DNA from 2 places in the Actinoplanes sp. NPDC000266 genome. Region 1 is predicted to be linked to the other one. Evidence: riboswitches for the same ligand, from Rfam matches in the RefSeq annotation. Region 1 holds a riboswitch; the other holds the start of a gene.
The links. A riboswitch is a leader RNA that binds a small molecule or an ion and turns the genes downstream of it on or off. The one in region 1 is predicted to bind cyclic di-AMP.

Region 1 (7,113 bases):
CAGGGCGAGCGTGGTGGGGGCCGAGTCGATGGCCTGGCCGAGCTGGTAGCAGCCGAGGAACGCGTAGATCTCCAGCGGCTCACCGGTGAGCGTCTCCGGCACCGGCGCGTAGTGGGTGAGGGCCACCAGCGCGTCCGCCTCGACCGAGTGCAGGGCCTCGCGGAGGGCGGCCGCGTACCGCTCGGAGGTGCCGACGAAGTCCTTCATCTCGCGCTCGCCGAAGTTGCTGGCGCACGCCCCGGCGAACCCGCCGCCGAAGCCCTTGGTGCCGGCGATGCCGAGCCGGTGCCCGTTGATCTCCAGCACCGTCGCGGCGCCCTCCAGCACGGTGATGCCGGAGTCCTGGAGCACGTCGGTGACCTGGTCCTGAAGATCGCTCTGATGGTCGTGGTTGCCGAGCACCACGACGACCGGAACGGCCAGGCCGCCGAACTCCTTGGCGAAGCACCGGGCCTCCTCGACGGTGCCGTGCCGGGTCAGGTCCCCGGCCACGAGCAGCGCGTCGGCGCGGTCCGGCAGCTCCTCGAGGGCGGGCCGGTAACGGCCCACCACGTCCTTGTCCACGTGGACGTCGCCCACGGCGGCGATCCGGATCATGAAATCTCCTCCACCTCACTGGGCGCCTGTGCCCGCGTGATGCCGATGTCGCAGGTGATCTCCACCTCGGGGAAACGCGTGGTGATCTGCCGGCAGATCTCGTCCCGGCGCTGCGTGCTCTCCACCTCGCCGCCGAGCACGATCGAGTGCTCCCGGCGCTGGACCGTGATGCCCTGCTCGGCGATCCGGTCGTGCTCGGTCAGCAGCCGCTGGATCTCGGCCTCGAGATCGATGTCATTCGTCATAGGTCCCGGCCCTTCATTTGGTTGCCAGCGCCTCCGGCAGCGGGACGACGTCCAGCCGGTCCAGCAGGATCAGAAACGCCTCGGCATACGGTGACTTGCTCGTCTCCCGCCGGACCCGGTCCCAGTCGATCTGCTCGCGCAGCGACCGGGCCACCGGAAGTCCGGTGGCGAAATCGCAGTAGTGCTGGCTGTAGCTGAGCAGCTTGTGGATCATCAGCTGGCTGGCCGAGAGCACCGGCATGTAGATGGCCTCGACCGAGATCTGCTCGGTGTCGCGCAGCGTCTCGTCGGTCACCGGCGTCTCGACCGGCCGGTAGATCAGATCGACCATCCGGTCCTCGTCGTAGACCTTGACCAGCCAGTCCTCCGGCGGCTGCTCGGTGCGGAAGCCGGCCTTGGCCAGCTCGGCCAGCGCCTGCTCCTTGTCCTGCTCACGGAGCAGGAAATCGACGTCGTGGTCGCTGGAGTGGCCGCCGTGCGCCCATACCGCGAAGCTCCCGCCCAGAGCGAACGGGATGGCCGCGGCCTTGAGCGTCGAGGCGACCTTCTTCAACGTGGTGGCCAGGCCCTCGTCCACCTGGTGCGGCATGACGTTCTCCCCCTGTCGGCGTATGCGGTCCCGTGCCGATTACGACTACCCGGGCGCCCCCGCGTTTGAACCGCCGACCTCGGGGATCTTCGGGCAAAACCCACTGCAACCCCCATTTTGGTACGGAGTTGAGCGCCGTCGCCGGAAAACCCGATGTGCACCTGCCGGTTACCGTTGGTTGGCATGACCCTTCGCACGATCGCCCTGATCGGCATCGACGGCTCCGGCAAGACGACGCAGGCGCACCGGCTGGCCGATGAGCTCGCCGCAGCCGGCCTGCCCGCCGTCTACCGGCGCAACGCGGGCGGTCGCCACTGGGTCGGAAAAGTGGCCGTCCGCCTCGGCCGGAGCGACGCCGACGACCTGATCGGCCGCCGCGGCATGCTCTTCGTCGAGTCGGTGCTGCGCTGGCTGGCCATGCTGCGCACGCTGCTGTGGCGTGTGCTCACCGGCGGCGTCGTGGTCATGGACCGCTATGCCTACTGCCAATACGCGAGCCTGCGGGCCCGGGGCGCCCGTCCCGCCGCCGAGCGCCGGGCCCGCCTCGCCTACCGCCTCTTCCCGCGCCCGGACGTGACCTTCCTGCTGGCCGTCGACCCGGCGGTGGCCCAGCGGCGGATCGACGCCCGGGGCTACGACCACGAGTCGATGGCCTATCTCACCGCAGCCGACGCCGCCTATCGCTCACTGCCCGAGTTCGCGTCGTTCGTGGTGATCGACGCCAACGGCACCCCGGACGAGGTCTCCGCGGCCCTGCACGCCGCGCTCGCCTCCAGCCCGGTGGCCCGGCGTCGCGGCCTGCTCCTGGCCGGCGCGGCCGCGCTGGCCGGCATGCTCACCGTCGTCGGCTACCAGTTCGCGGAGCTTCTCTAAACGGGTAGTTCCGCGCCGGTGGTCGGCTTCGAGGCGTCCGAGGCGAGGAAGAGCAGCACCGAGGCGATCTCCTCGGCGCTCGGCCACTTGCTGAAGTCCGCGTCCGGCATGTCCCGCCGGTTGGCCGGCGTGTCCACGACCACGGGCAGGATCGTGTTGCACCGCACGCCGCTCTTCTTGTATTCGGTCGCCACGGCGTTCGCGAAGGCCACCACGGCCGCCTTGGAGATCGCGTAGCCGGACCCGCCCGGGAACGGCGCCCGGGCCGCCCGCGCCGCCACGCAGACCACCGAGCCGCCGCCGGCCGCCACCAGGTGGGGGAGGGCGGCCGCGGTGACCAGATAGGTCGGCCGCAGGTTGGCCGTGAGCATCGCGTCGAGCCCGGCGATCGGCGTCTCGGCGATCAGCCCGCCGACCGTGAATCCACCGGCCAGATTGACCACCGCGCGCAGCGGAGCGCCGTTCTCGGCCGCCGCGGCCTCCACGGCCGTGGTGACATCCGTCTCGTTCCGGAGGTCGGCCTCCACCGCCAGGGCACCCTTCGGCAGCCGTCCGGACGACCCCGGACGGATCGGGGCGACCACCCGCCAGCCCTCCGCCACGAATCTCTCGACCGCCGCCGAGCCGATGCCACCGGCCCCGCCGGTGATCAGAACCGTGCCCTCGCCCATGTGCCCTCCCGCTGTGTTCTTCGTCACCCCGGCCATCCGGATGGTTCGGGATGTCCGAACCGTTGTCGAACGGTGGGTCACTCGCCGGAGCATCACCCGTGCGGGCGAGTGAACTGCGCCGCCGCGTGCCGCATTGTGGCAGGTGGTCCCGTTCGGTCAACGCCTCGGGATCTTTTCGATGGTGCTTTTGTTTCAAGCCCGTCGCGAACCTGACGATCCACCACCTGAACCCGGGAAGCCACTCGGCCGTACAGGGTGGTGACGAGGGTCCCAAGGTCATTGGTGATGCCCGTCGCTGTGATCAATGAGGGGCCGGTGGTGTCATGGGACGAGCGACGGGTAAGCGTCAGTCAGCGCTGCCGACGACCAGGGCGCGTGGGAATGCCGCCAGTATGGGCCTGCTCAGCAAGTATGCACGGGGCTCTCAGCTATCACCCAGGCATTCGTGACACTTTCGACCCACCAGCCGGAATCAGTACAGGCAGCAATTTGTTGTGTAGATGCCAGTAACCGCAATGTGCGAACTGCGGACGTTACGGGGAGGAACTGATGGACACAGGTATCGCCCGTAGCGGGGTTAGTAGTCATGGCAATGAGGGGACCGTGGGCAACGTGGAGAAGAGCACCGTCTTGAGGACCGATCAGGTTGCCGAGGAGCGCGACCTCGTTGGCGTCTACCTGCACGAGATCTCACGGACACCGCTGCTGGACGCCGCACGCGAGGTCGAGCTCTCCAAGGCGATCGAGGCGGGCCTCTACGCCGAGCACCTGCTCGAGACCGGCGAGGCCAAGCGCGGCGTGAGCCGGGAAGAGCTGGAGCGGCTGGTCACCGAGGGCCAGAAGGCCAAGGATCTGTTCATCCGGGCCAACCTGCGGCTGGTCGTGTCGATCGCCCGGCGCTACGTGCGCTCCGGCATGCCGATGCTCGACCTCATCCAGGAGGGCAACACCGGCCTGGTCCGCGCGGTCGAGAAGTTCGACTACGAGCGCGGCTACAAGTTCTCGACGTACGCCACCTGGTGGGTCCGTCAGGCGATCAGCCGGGCCATCGCCCAGCAGGAGCGCACCGTGCGCCTGCCCGTGCACCTGGTCGAGGACGTCAACCGGATGCGCAACGTGACCCGTCAGCTCGTCCGTGAGCTGGGCGGCGACCCCGAGCCCGAGCAGGTCGCGGCGGCCCTGGGCGTCACCGTCGAGCGGGTCAACGAGCTCACCCGCTGGGCGCAGGACACGGTGTCCCTCGACACGCCGGTCGGCGACGACGGCGACACCAACCTCGGCGACCTGGTCGCCGACAGCGACGCCCCGTCGCCTGAGGACATCGTTCTCACCGCGCTCGAGCGTCAGCGCATCGAGGGTCTGCTCAACCACCTCGACGACCGTTCGGCCGGCATCATGCGGGCCCGTTACGGCCTCGAGGACGGCCGCGAGCACTCGCTGACCGAGGTGGCCTCGCGCTTCTCGCTCAGCCGTGAGCGCATCCGCCAGCTCGAGATCCAGGCGCTCGGCCGGCTCCGCGAGCTGGCCCGGGCCGAGGGCCTCCAGGCCGCCTGACAAATTCCCCCCGCTCACTAGACACGAAAGGCCGGTACCCGATCGGGGTACCGGCCTTTGCTGTGCCTGACGCTACTTGACGCGCCCGTAGCCGTACGGCGACATGATGTCGATCGAGACTTTCTTGACCACCGATCCGGTGTGCGGAGCATGGATGATCATGCCGCCGCCCACGTAGATCGCCACGTGCCCGAGACTTCGGTAGAACACCAGATCGCCGGCCTGCAGCTGGGATCGGCTGATGTGGGCGACCACGCCCCACTGGGCCTCGGTGTTGTGCGGCAGCGACTTGCCCGCCGCGGCCCACGCGCCGGAGGTCAGGCCCGAGCAGTCCCAGGTGCCGGGGCCGTCCGCGCCGAACTCGTACGCCTCACCGAGCTGGTTATAGGCGAAGGCGACCGCCTTGCCGGCCGAGCCCGGCAGGTTGGGAACCGTGCCCGTGTACTTCGAGGTGGACTCCTGCGCCTGGCCGTAGGCCTCGGTGCGCATGGCCATCAGCTTCTTGATGTCTTTCTGGATGGTCGTCTTGCGGGCGGCCAGCGCGTTGACCTGAGCGGTCTGCTTGGCCTGGGTGGCCTTGAGGGCGGCCTGACGGGCGCTGAAGTTCTGGGTCGCCTCGGTGTACGAGTCGATGTCCCGCTGGTTGGCCCGCGAGATCTGGTCGAGGTAGTTGATCTTGTCGACCAGGTCGTCCTGCCCTTCACCGGACAGCAGCGCGGTCATCGGCCCGACCCGGCCCTGCATGTACGACGTCGCGGCGAGAGTGCCGACCCGGGCACTCGCGGTCTTGAGCGCCGCCTGGGCGGGAGCCAGAGACGCCGCGAGCTTCTTCTCGTCCGCGATCGTCTTCTTCAGGCTGATGTTCATCTTGTTGTAGTTCTCGGTGATGTCCTCGAGCTGGTTGGACGCCGCCTCGATCTTCTTGGTGAGCTCGCTCGTGGACGGAGCCGCGTGGGCGGCTGTCGCCAGAGACCCGGTCATCGCGACTGCCATGGCCGCGACGGCGAGCACCCGAAGCCTCGTACGGAGGTGTGGCACCGGTTTAGTGGCCTTTCTTCCGCTTGGCCGCCTACCGGGTTAGCTGTCGGGTTCGCGCTGGAAGAAGGCGCTACCGCAGTTTCGCGGATTCACCCCAAATACGCGGTTCCCCGGCTCCGTCACGGGCCGCGATCCGCTCGGGGGAGAGCGGGGCGTCGCCGCGAAGGATTGGGCGGCGCTGGCCGGCGCCACCGAGGGGAGTGGCTGCGGACCGGACCAACCGCATTAACTTATCGGGGGAAACATCAAATGCAAGCGGTCACAGAGTGATTTAAGACTGCGTACCGCTTTGCGTCATTGATCCCGATAACACATAGTCATTCGGCAAGGACAATGTGTTGATGCTGCCTCTCAAGCCGGACTATTCGCAAGCTCCGCCTCACGCTGCGGAATCCACTGCTTGCTCACCTTGCGCTCGACCCAGAAGGACAGGAACGGGATGGTGCCGGCCAGCATCACGGCGACCATGCGCGGGAACTCCCAGCCGGCCCGGCGCGAGAGGTCGAAGGTGAGGACGAGGTAGACCATGAAGAGGAAGCCGTGCGCCGGGCCGACCACCGCGACCACGGTGTCGTTGTCGGCCAGGTATTTCAGCGGCATGCCGACCACCACGAGCGCGAGCAGCCCCACGCCGACGATGTAGGCGATGATCCGGTAGCGGGTCAGGGCACCCTGCACAGTGGCACGTCCTTCTTCTGTCTCTATTTCCGGCCGGGGTAGTCGCCCGGGCGGGCGCCCGGATGTTCGTTCAACCAGGCCAGATAGTCGTTGTAGGCGGTCGTCTCGGCGTCGTCGGCGTCCGCGGCGGGACGCACGGCCACCCGGACCGGCCGGCCGACGGTAACAGCCGTACCTGGGAGCCTCTCGGGCTCCGGCTCGCCGGCCCGCGCCGGGTCGAGCTTGCGCCGGGCCAGCTGCACCTCGCGCCACCAGAGGAAGACGACGAAGCCCGCGAAGACCGGCCACTCGAACATGTAGCCCCAGCTGATCGCGTTTCCACCGGTCGCGCGGCTGAACTGCCACCAGCCCAGCACCAGGCACCCGAAGAACAGGACCAGCGCCAGGACGTGCCGGGCGATCCACGCCGGAGTCCACAGGCCCTTCATGCCCTTGAGCGTACCGGCGCGGGTTTGACCTCCGCCCGCATGGGCAACCGTCCCCTCATGGAGAACGGGATCGATCCAGCGGGTCTCGCGGACGAGGACCTCTTCCGCGAGCTGTCCAGCCTCTATCGCACGCGGTTCGCCACCCTTCGCCACGGCCCCGACGCGGCCCTGGCCAACCACTTCAAGCGGACCGCGGAGCTGGAGACCGAATACATGGCCCGCTATCCCGGCCGCGAGGTCGACCCGGACCGGCTGACCCAGGACTTCTAGCTAGGAGAACCCCTTGACCGAGACGCTGCGCGCCCGGCTGGCGCGCGTCGGCCAGTCGTACGCCCCCCACGAACACCGGCCGCTCGCCGGATATCTGGCCGCCATGGGCGCTTTCGGCGCCCTGGCCGCGAGTCTCGCCGCGGCCGCGAAGGTCACCGGGAAGCCCGCGC
Region 2 (7,113 bases), on a different contig from region 1:
GCCTCCGACCTGCGGATGGCCGCGGCCATGGAGCACCTGGTGGAGACGCCGGGCAAGCACGCGGTGACCACCGAAGGACACCCGGACTGGCTGCGCACCACGGTGGCCTGCAAGCTGGAGCCGGGCCAGAAACTGCGGGTCGTCAAGATCGCCGCGTACGGCTGGTCCAGCCACCGCTCGCTGCCGGCCGTGCGTGACCAGGTCGGCGCGGCCCTGGCGTCGGCCCGGCTGGATGGCTGGGAGGGCCTGGTCGACGCCCAGCGCGAATACCTGGACGCCTTCTGGGACCACTCCGACGTTCGCGTCGAGGGCGACCCGGAGGTGCAGCAGGCGGTCCGCTTCGGGCTGTTCCACACACTGCAGGCCGGTGCCCGGGCCGAGCAGCGCCCGATCGGCTCCAAGGGCCTGTCCGGCCCCGGCTACGACGGCCACACGTTCTGGGACGCCGAGACCTTCGTGCTGCCCGCGCTGACGTACACCCAGCCCAGCGCGGCGGCCGACGTGCTGCGGTGGCGGCACTCGACGCTCGACCTGGCCCGGGAGCGTGCGCAGACCCTCGGCCTGCAGGGTGCCGCGTTCCCGTGGCGGACCATCCGGGGGCAGGAGTGCTCGGCCTACTGGCCGGCCGGCACCGCGGGCTTCCACATCGGCGCCGACATCGCCGACGCCGTGCGGCGCTACGTGCAGGCCACCGGGGATTACGACTTCGAGCGTGAGTACGGCCTCGAGCTGCTGGTCGAGACGGCCCGGCTGTGGCGCTCGCTCGGGCACCACGACCGGCACGGCCGCTTCCACATCGACGGCGTGACCGGCCCCGACGAGTACACAGCCGTGGTCGACGACAACATCTACACCAACCTGCTGGCCCAGCAGAACCTGCTGACCGCGGCCGACGCGGCCAAGCGTCACCCCGACCTGGCCCGCAAGCTCGGCGTCGACGACGAGGAGACGGCGAGCTGGCGTGACGCGGCGGCCTCGGTCCACATCCCGTACGACCGGGAGCTCGGGGTGCACCAGCAGTCGGAGGGCTTCACCCGGCTCCAGGAGTGGGACTTCGAGAACACCCCGCCCGAGGCGTACCCGCTGCTGCTCAACTACCCGTACTTCGACCTGTACCGCAAGCAGGTGGTCAAGCAGGCCGACCTGGTGATGGCCATGTACGTGCGCGGTGACGCGTTCACGCCGGAGGAGAAGGCGCGCAACTTCGCCTACTACGAGGCCCGGACCGTCCGCGACTCGTCGCTGTCGGCCTGCATCCAGGCCGTGATGGCGGCCGAGACGGGTCACCTGGAGCTGGCGCACGACTATCTGGGCGAGGCCGCCCTGATGGACCTGCACGATCTGCACCAGAACTCGCGCGACGGGCTGCACATCGCGTCGCTGGCCGGCACGTGGATCTCGCTGGTGGCCGGCCTCGGCGGCATGCGTGACTTCAACGGCCAGCTGTCGTTCGCGCCGCGGCTGCCCAGCCGGATCAACGCGCTGGACTTCTCGCTGCTGTGGCGGGGCCTTCGCCTGCGGGTGAACGTGACCCCCGAGGAGGTCACGTACTCGCTGCGCAACGGTGGCGGCTCGGCCCGGCTGGTGCTGCTGCACCACGGCAAGGAGGTCGAGGTGACCCAGGTCAAGCCGGTGACCGTGCCCAACCCGGCGCCGTCGCAGGTCGGCCCGGCCCCGACCCAGCCCGCCGGGCGGGCCCCGGTGCGCCGCGCCACCGCCTGACAACAGCAAAGAAGAGGCCCCGGTCATCGCGACCGGGGCCTCTTCGTAGGTCTTTTAAAGCATCGACACGTGCACGTGGTCGGTGTGGGCGCTGGGCCCGTGATAGGCCCTCCACTCGCCCTCGGAGGGGAACCAGATCTGCTTGTACCAGATCACGTAATAGATGCCGAGCCGATCCGCGTTGCGGACCAGGAACGCCATCAGGTTGTTCCCGTATTCCTTCATGTCCGCGTTGTGCGCGACCGCGAAGCCGCTGTCCTGCAACGACCAGTCGCAGGCCCGGCCCTTCGGATGCTCGAACGGGCCGCCGTCGCGGTGACAGCCCACGAATCTGTCGAAGCCCGCCTTCTGCGTCTCTTTCAGCATGTTCAATGTGCGGGCGGTGATGCAGCCGCTGGTCGTCGGATCCTTCACCGTGCACGACTCGGGCGAGAAACCGCCCTCGGAATTGCGCGGCGCGGGTTTCGCCTTCGGCGATTGGGCGAGCACGTGGCCCTGGGTGAGGCCTTCGCCGCCGACCAGGTTGAGGGCCTGGTTGGCCGCCTCTTTCTGCTTCTTCATCGCGACCAGGTTGGTCTGCTGCTTCTTGACCTCGGCGTCCAGCGCCACCTTGGACTTGGTGACCTCGTCGATCGCCTTGTTGAGCTCGGCGAGCTTCCGGTCGTGCTCGGTGTTGATCTCTTCGAGCGACATGGCCCGGGCCAGGAAGTCGTCCGAGCCCTTGCTGCTGAGCAGGAAGCTGGCCGCGTTCAGCTGGCCGAACCGGTACTGCTGGTTGGCGATCGCGTTGACCTCGGGAATCAACTCGTTGCGCCGCGCCTCGGCCGTCTTGATCTTGCCGGCCAGGGCCTTCTGCGCGGCCGTCGACTTGGCCACGGCGCCCTTGGCCTGGACGAACCGGCGGTTGGAGGACTCGATCAGCTCGTCGAGAGTCTGGTTTTCTTTGCCGGCCGACTCGTCCGGGGCCGCGGAGGTTCCGTCGCCGGGCTCGGCGTAGGCCGGAGAGAGGGGCGAGGCCAGGAAAGCGACAGAAACGATCGGCGCCAGGGCAAGCATCAGCCACCGGCGGGGTCGTACGGTCATGCAGGTTCCTTCCGGTTAACCGCCGACCGGGTTAGCTGACGGGTTCGGGACGGAAGCGATCCCTACCGCTGACGCGGATGCACCCCATGACTGACCTGGTTCCCCGGCTCGCCTCACGGCGATTGGGCGGTGGCCGCCGGCACCTCGGGGGCGGTGCCTGGTTGGGCGGGCCGGCGGCCAGTTTACCCGAGAACAAGACAGGCTTCAGGCCTCGCGAAACAGTATTCGCGTGTTCCACCTGTGACATTGAGTAATTGCGACTACAGTGCGTCGCCATTCAATTGCGTCGCGTGTGATAACTGTCGATCGTTCGATGTCTTCGGTATGGTCGGTGCCGGTCCCCACCCCCAGGGGATCGCCGCCTAATCGTTTCCGGACGAGCCGGGGAACCAATCTTTCCGGGGTGAATCCGCGCCAGCGGTAGGGATCAACTTCCGTCCCGAACCCGTCAGCTAACTCGGTCGGCGGCCGACGGAAGGAACAGGTGTGCGGCAGAAGACTGTCCGGCGACGATTGGCAGCCACCCTGGCGATGCTCGTCGCGATTTCTGGCCTCGCCTTAGCGGTGGCCGCCCCGGCGTCAGCCGCGCCGGGCGACACGGGTGACGACGGCGAGGGCGCCCCCAAGACCCTCATCCAGCAGCTCGAAGCCGCCTCCAAGGGTTTCGTCGAGGCCAAGGAGGCGCTGGAGCGGTCGCGCAAGCGCCAGACCCAGCTCGCCGACAAGCTCAAGGAGCTCGACAAGCAGATCGCCCCGCGCCAGGCCGCGCTGGACGACATCATCCAGCAGTCGTACCGCACCGGGCGCCTCGGCCCGATGAGCGCGCTGCTCTCGGCCGGCTCGTCCGAGGGCTTCCTCGACCGGGCCGAGACGCTCGAGACGATCGCGGTCAAGGAGAACGCGGCGGTGGCGGCGCTCAAGACCACCCGCGACGCCCAGCAGGCGGCCAAGGTCGCCATCGACACCGAGGTGCGCAACGAACAGAAGCAGGTCGCCCTCATGGCCAAGCGCAAGACGCAGGCCGAGAGCGCCCTGAAGGCGGCGAACACCGGCGGGGACGACAAGACCGGCGAGGACGCCCCGCAGGCCAGTGACAAGGCGGTCAGCTCCTCCAGCAAGCAGAAGGCGGGCGCGGCGCCACGCGACTCCGACGGCTCCCTGCCGTCCGAGAGCTGCACCGAGCCCGACCCGACCACCAGCGGGTGCCTGAGCCCTCGTACGCTCAACGCCCTCAAGCAGGCGCAGGCGGACGGCTTCACCCGTTTCGTCGCCTGTTTCCGCGAGCAGAACAGCGGTGAGCACCCCAAGGGCAAAGCCTGCGACTTCGCCGCCGACAAGAACGGTTTCGGCGGCGTCGCCACGGGGGCCAGCAAGACGTACGGCACCAATCTCGCGAACTACTTCATCAACAACGCGGACCGGCTGGGCGTGCTCTACGTCATCTGGTTCGAGCGCATCTGGCTGCCGAGCAGCGGCTGGAAGGCGTACACCCGAGGAAACGGCGACCCTTCCAGCGACCACACGAACCACGTGCATCTTTCAATGCGGTGATCTTTTCAGGGAGTGCGGGACCTACTTGCGTACGTAGGTCTCGTACTCCTTCAAGACATCGTCGGTGGGACCGTCGGCGCGGATCACGCCCGATTCCAGCCAGATCGACCGCTCGCAGGTGTCGCGGATCGACTGCTCGCTGTGGCTGACCAGGAAGACCGTGCCGGCCTCCTCGCGCAGGTCACGCACCCGCTGCTCGCTGCGCTTGCGGAATTTCGCGTCACCGGTGGCCAGCGCCTCGTCGATCAGCAGCACGTCGTGCTTCTTGGCGGCGGCGATCGAGAAGCGCAGCCGGGCCGCCATGCCGGAGGAGTACGTCTTCATCGGCAGCGAGCTGAAGTCGCCCCGCTCGTCGATGCCGGAGAACTCGATGATCTCCTCGGTGCGCTCCTTGACCTGAGCCGGCGTCATGCCCATGGCCAAGCAGCCCAGCTCCACGTTTTTCACGCCGGAGAGGTCGTTCATCAGCACCGCGTTGACGCCCAGCAGCGACGGCTGACCGGAGGCGTAGATCGCACCGCCCCGCTCGACCGGCAGCAGGCCGGCGATCGCCCGCAACAGCGTCGACTTGCCGGAGCCGTTCGTGCCGATCAGGCCGATCGCCTCGCCCTTGTAGGCGACGAAGTTGACGCCCTTGACCGCGTGCACCTCGCGCACGGCTGCGCTCTTCTTGCCGGTCACGATGCGCTTGAGGCTGGCCAGCGGGCTGTTCGCGCCCGGCGCCACCGAACCGTAGATGCGGTAGACGATGTGCGCGTTGTCCGCGATGACCGTAGGAATTCGCTCGTCAGCCACGGCCGTAGCCCTTCTCTCCGCGCCAGAAGTACACGTATCCACCGATGCCCACGAAGACCGTCCAGATCACCGCGTACGTCCAGAGGCGCAGCGGCGAGGCGGCCAGCGTCACGTTCTCCATCAGGGCGTGCCGGATCAGCTCGATGAAGACCAGCATCGGGTTGGCCTCGACGAGGGCCAGCTGCCAGCCGCTGATCCGGTCGGAGAAGAAGGTGACCGGGTAGAGGACCGCGGAGCCGTACATCCAGATCCGCATGATGTACGGGATCAGCTGCCGGATGTCGGTGACCTTGGCGCAGAGCCGCGACACGAAGAGCGCCAGCCCCGAGTTGAAGATCGCCTGAAGGATCAGGGCCGGGAAGATCAGCAGCCACTGTACGGTGATCGGCTCACCGGTGAGCAGAATGATCGCGATGAGCACGGCCATCGAGGCGATCATGTTGCGGACCTCGACCAGCGAGATCGCGATGGGCAGGCTGGCTCGGGGGAAGTGCAGCGCCCGGATCAGGTTGATGTTCGAGGTGATGGCCATGGCGCCGGCCTGGACCACCGATTGGGTGAATCCGAAGATGAAGACACCGGCGCACAGGTACGCGATGAAGTTGTTCGTGTCCTGCTTGGTGTTGAGCAGGACGCCGAAGATCACGTAGTAGACGCCGGCGTTGATCAGCGGGGTCAGCACCTGCCAGATCGCGCCCAGCTTGGTGGTGCCCAGCGAGGCGCTCACCTTGGCATTGGCGAAGGCCGCGATGAAGTGCCGGTAGGACCAGAGATGCCGGGTGTACTCGGCTATGCCGGGGAGTCGCCCGGCCGCCGTCAAGCCGTTCCGCCGGGCCAGCTCCTTGAGCGATTGCCCGGTCCCGGAATCGGCGACCGCCGTCTGAGCCATGGGGTGGTGCTCCGATCTCGTCGGCCCGTGAGGGATGCCGGGCCCTGGTTCTTTCCGCGAGAACACTTAAGCAGCATGTCAAGCCGCCGTCGATGGAACGCCTTCGTATCGACGTGCGGAAGGTTATCCGACCGAACGGCGGAACGCAACCGTTACGTCCTGGCGTATAGTGACCGAGTGGCAACAGGAAAGCGCGCACCAGCCGGAGCGGCTGTACTCCGAGGCGACATCACCGTAGCGATTCGCAACGCCGTGATGCACGAGCTTGCCGAGGTCGGTTACGGCAGGCTCTCCATCGAAGCCGTGGCGCGCCGCGCCGGGGTGGGCAAAACGGCAATCTACCGCCGTTGGGGCAACAAACTCGAGATGGTCCTCGAGATCGTTTCCGATGTCGCGGGCCGGAGCGTCCCGCTGCCCGACACCGGAAGCTTCGCCGGCGACCTTCAACTGATCATGATGATTGTCCACCGGGCCCTCCAACACCGTATCGCGTCGCAGATCATCCCCGATCTGATGGCCGAGGCGGCCCGCAACCCGCAGATCGCCGAAACCCTCCAGACGGCGCTGCGCACCCACCAGCAGGCGGTCGGCGAAAAACTGGTCGGCCAGGCGGTCGCCCGCGGCGAACTGCCCGAGGGCACCGACCCCGAGGTCGCCGTCGACATCATCCTGGGTCCGCTGTACTGGCGCCTGGCGGTCTCACGCTCGCCGATGCCGGACGACTACCTGGAGAAGCTGACAACGGCCGTGACGGCGGCGCTGAAGTCGACGGTCGCCTGAAAGGCTCCGATCCGGGGGCCGGCCGCCGAAGGTAGGGGACCCGTCCCCGACACCGGAGCCCCGATGCGCCATCACCCCGAAGAGCACCTCGACATGACCGTCCTGGACACCGCCGCCCTGCTGGCCATCGCCATGCGGGAGCTGAAGGCGGGTGATGGGCCGTTGGGAGTGAGCGCGCCCAAGAAGACCGACCCGGTCGGCTCGTGGCGCAGCGCGGACGGCACCGTCCGTCTGGACATCAGGACCGACGGGACGTACGCGGGGACGGTGGCCGGGCGCAGAAAGCCCGCGCA

Region 2: it holds a riboswitch for cyclic di-AMP, as region 1 does, so the genes downstream of both, ACFY36_RS26385 (coiled-coil domain-containing protein) here and ACFY36_RS45480 (C40 family peptidase) in region 1, are expected to answer to the same signal.

The regions. Positions count from the first base shown of each region.
Region 1 covers NZ_JBIAZI010000016.1:97,222-104,334, forward strand. Annotated here, with positions in the region: gene ACFY36_RS45450 (metallophosphoesterase family protein) at 1-597, opposite strand, end outside; gene ACFY36_RS45455 (hypothetical protein) at 594-842, opposite strand; gene ACFY36_RS45460 (nucleotidyltransferase) at 856-1,431, opposite strand; gene ACFY36_RS45465 (dTMP kinase) at 1,615-2,304, shown strand; gene ACFY36_RS45470 (SDR family NAD(P)-dependent oxidoreductase) at 2,301-3,002, opposite strand; gene ACFY36_RS45475 (sigma-70 family RNA polymerase sigma factor) at 3,525-4,529, shown strand; gene ACFY36_RS45480 (C40 family peptidase) at 4,602-5,510, opposite strand; cyclic di-AMP (ydaO/yuaA leader) riboswitch at 5,581-5,708, opposite strand; gene ACFY36_RS45485 (DUF3817 domain-containing protein) at 5,919-6,245, opposite strand; gene ACFY36_RS45490 (hypothetical protein) at 6,269-6,673, opposite strand; gene ACFY36_RS45495 (DUF6158 family protein) at 6,713-6,943, shown strand; gene ACFY36_RS45500 (DUF1360 domain-containing protein) at 6,957-7,113, shown strand, end outside.
Region 2 covers NZ_JBIAZI010000006.1:459,275-466,387, reverse strand. Annotated here, with positions in the region: gene ACFY36_RS26395 (glycoside hydrolase family 65 protein) at 1-1,722, shown strand, start outside; gene ACFY36_RS26390 (coiled-coil domain-containing protein) at 1,777-2,805, opposite strand; cyclic di-AMP (ydaO/yuaA leader) riboswitch at 2,811-2,944, opposite strand; cyclic di-AMP (ydaO/yuaA leader) riboswitch at 3,155-3,288, shown strand; gene ACFY36_RS26385 (coiled-coil domain-containing protein) at 3,337-4,356, shown strand; gene ACFY36_RS26380 (ABC transporter ATP-binding protein) at 4,378-5,151, opposite strand; gene ACFY36_RS26375 (ABC transporter permease) at 5,144-6,040, opposite strand; gene ACFY36_RS26370 (TetR/AcrR family transcriptional regulator) at 6,218-6,820, shown strand; gene ACFY36_RS26365 (Atu4866 domain-containing protein) at 6,884-7,113, shown strand, end outside.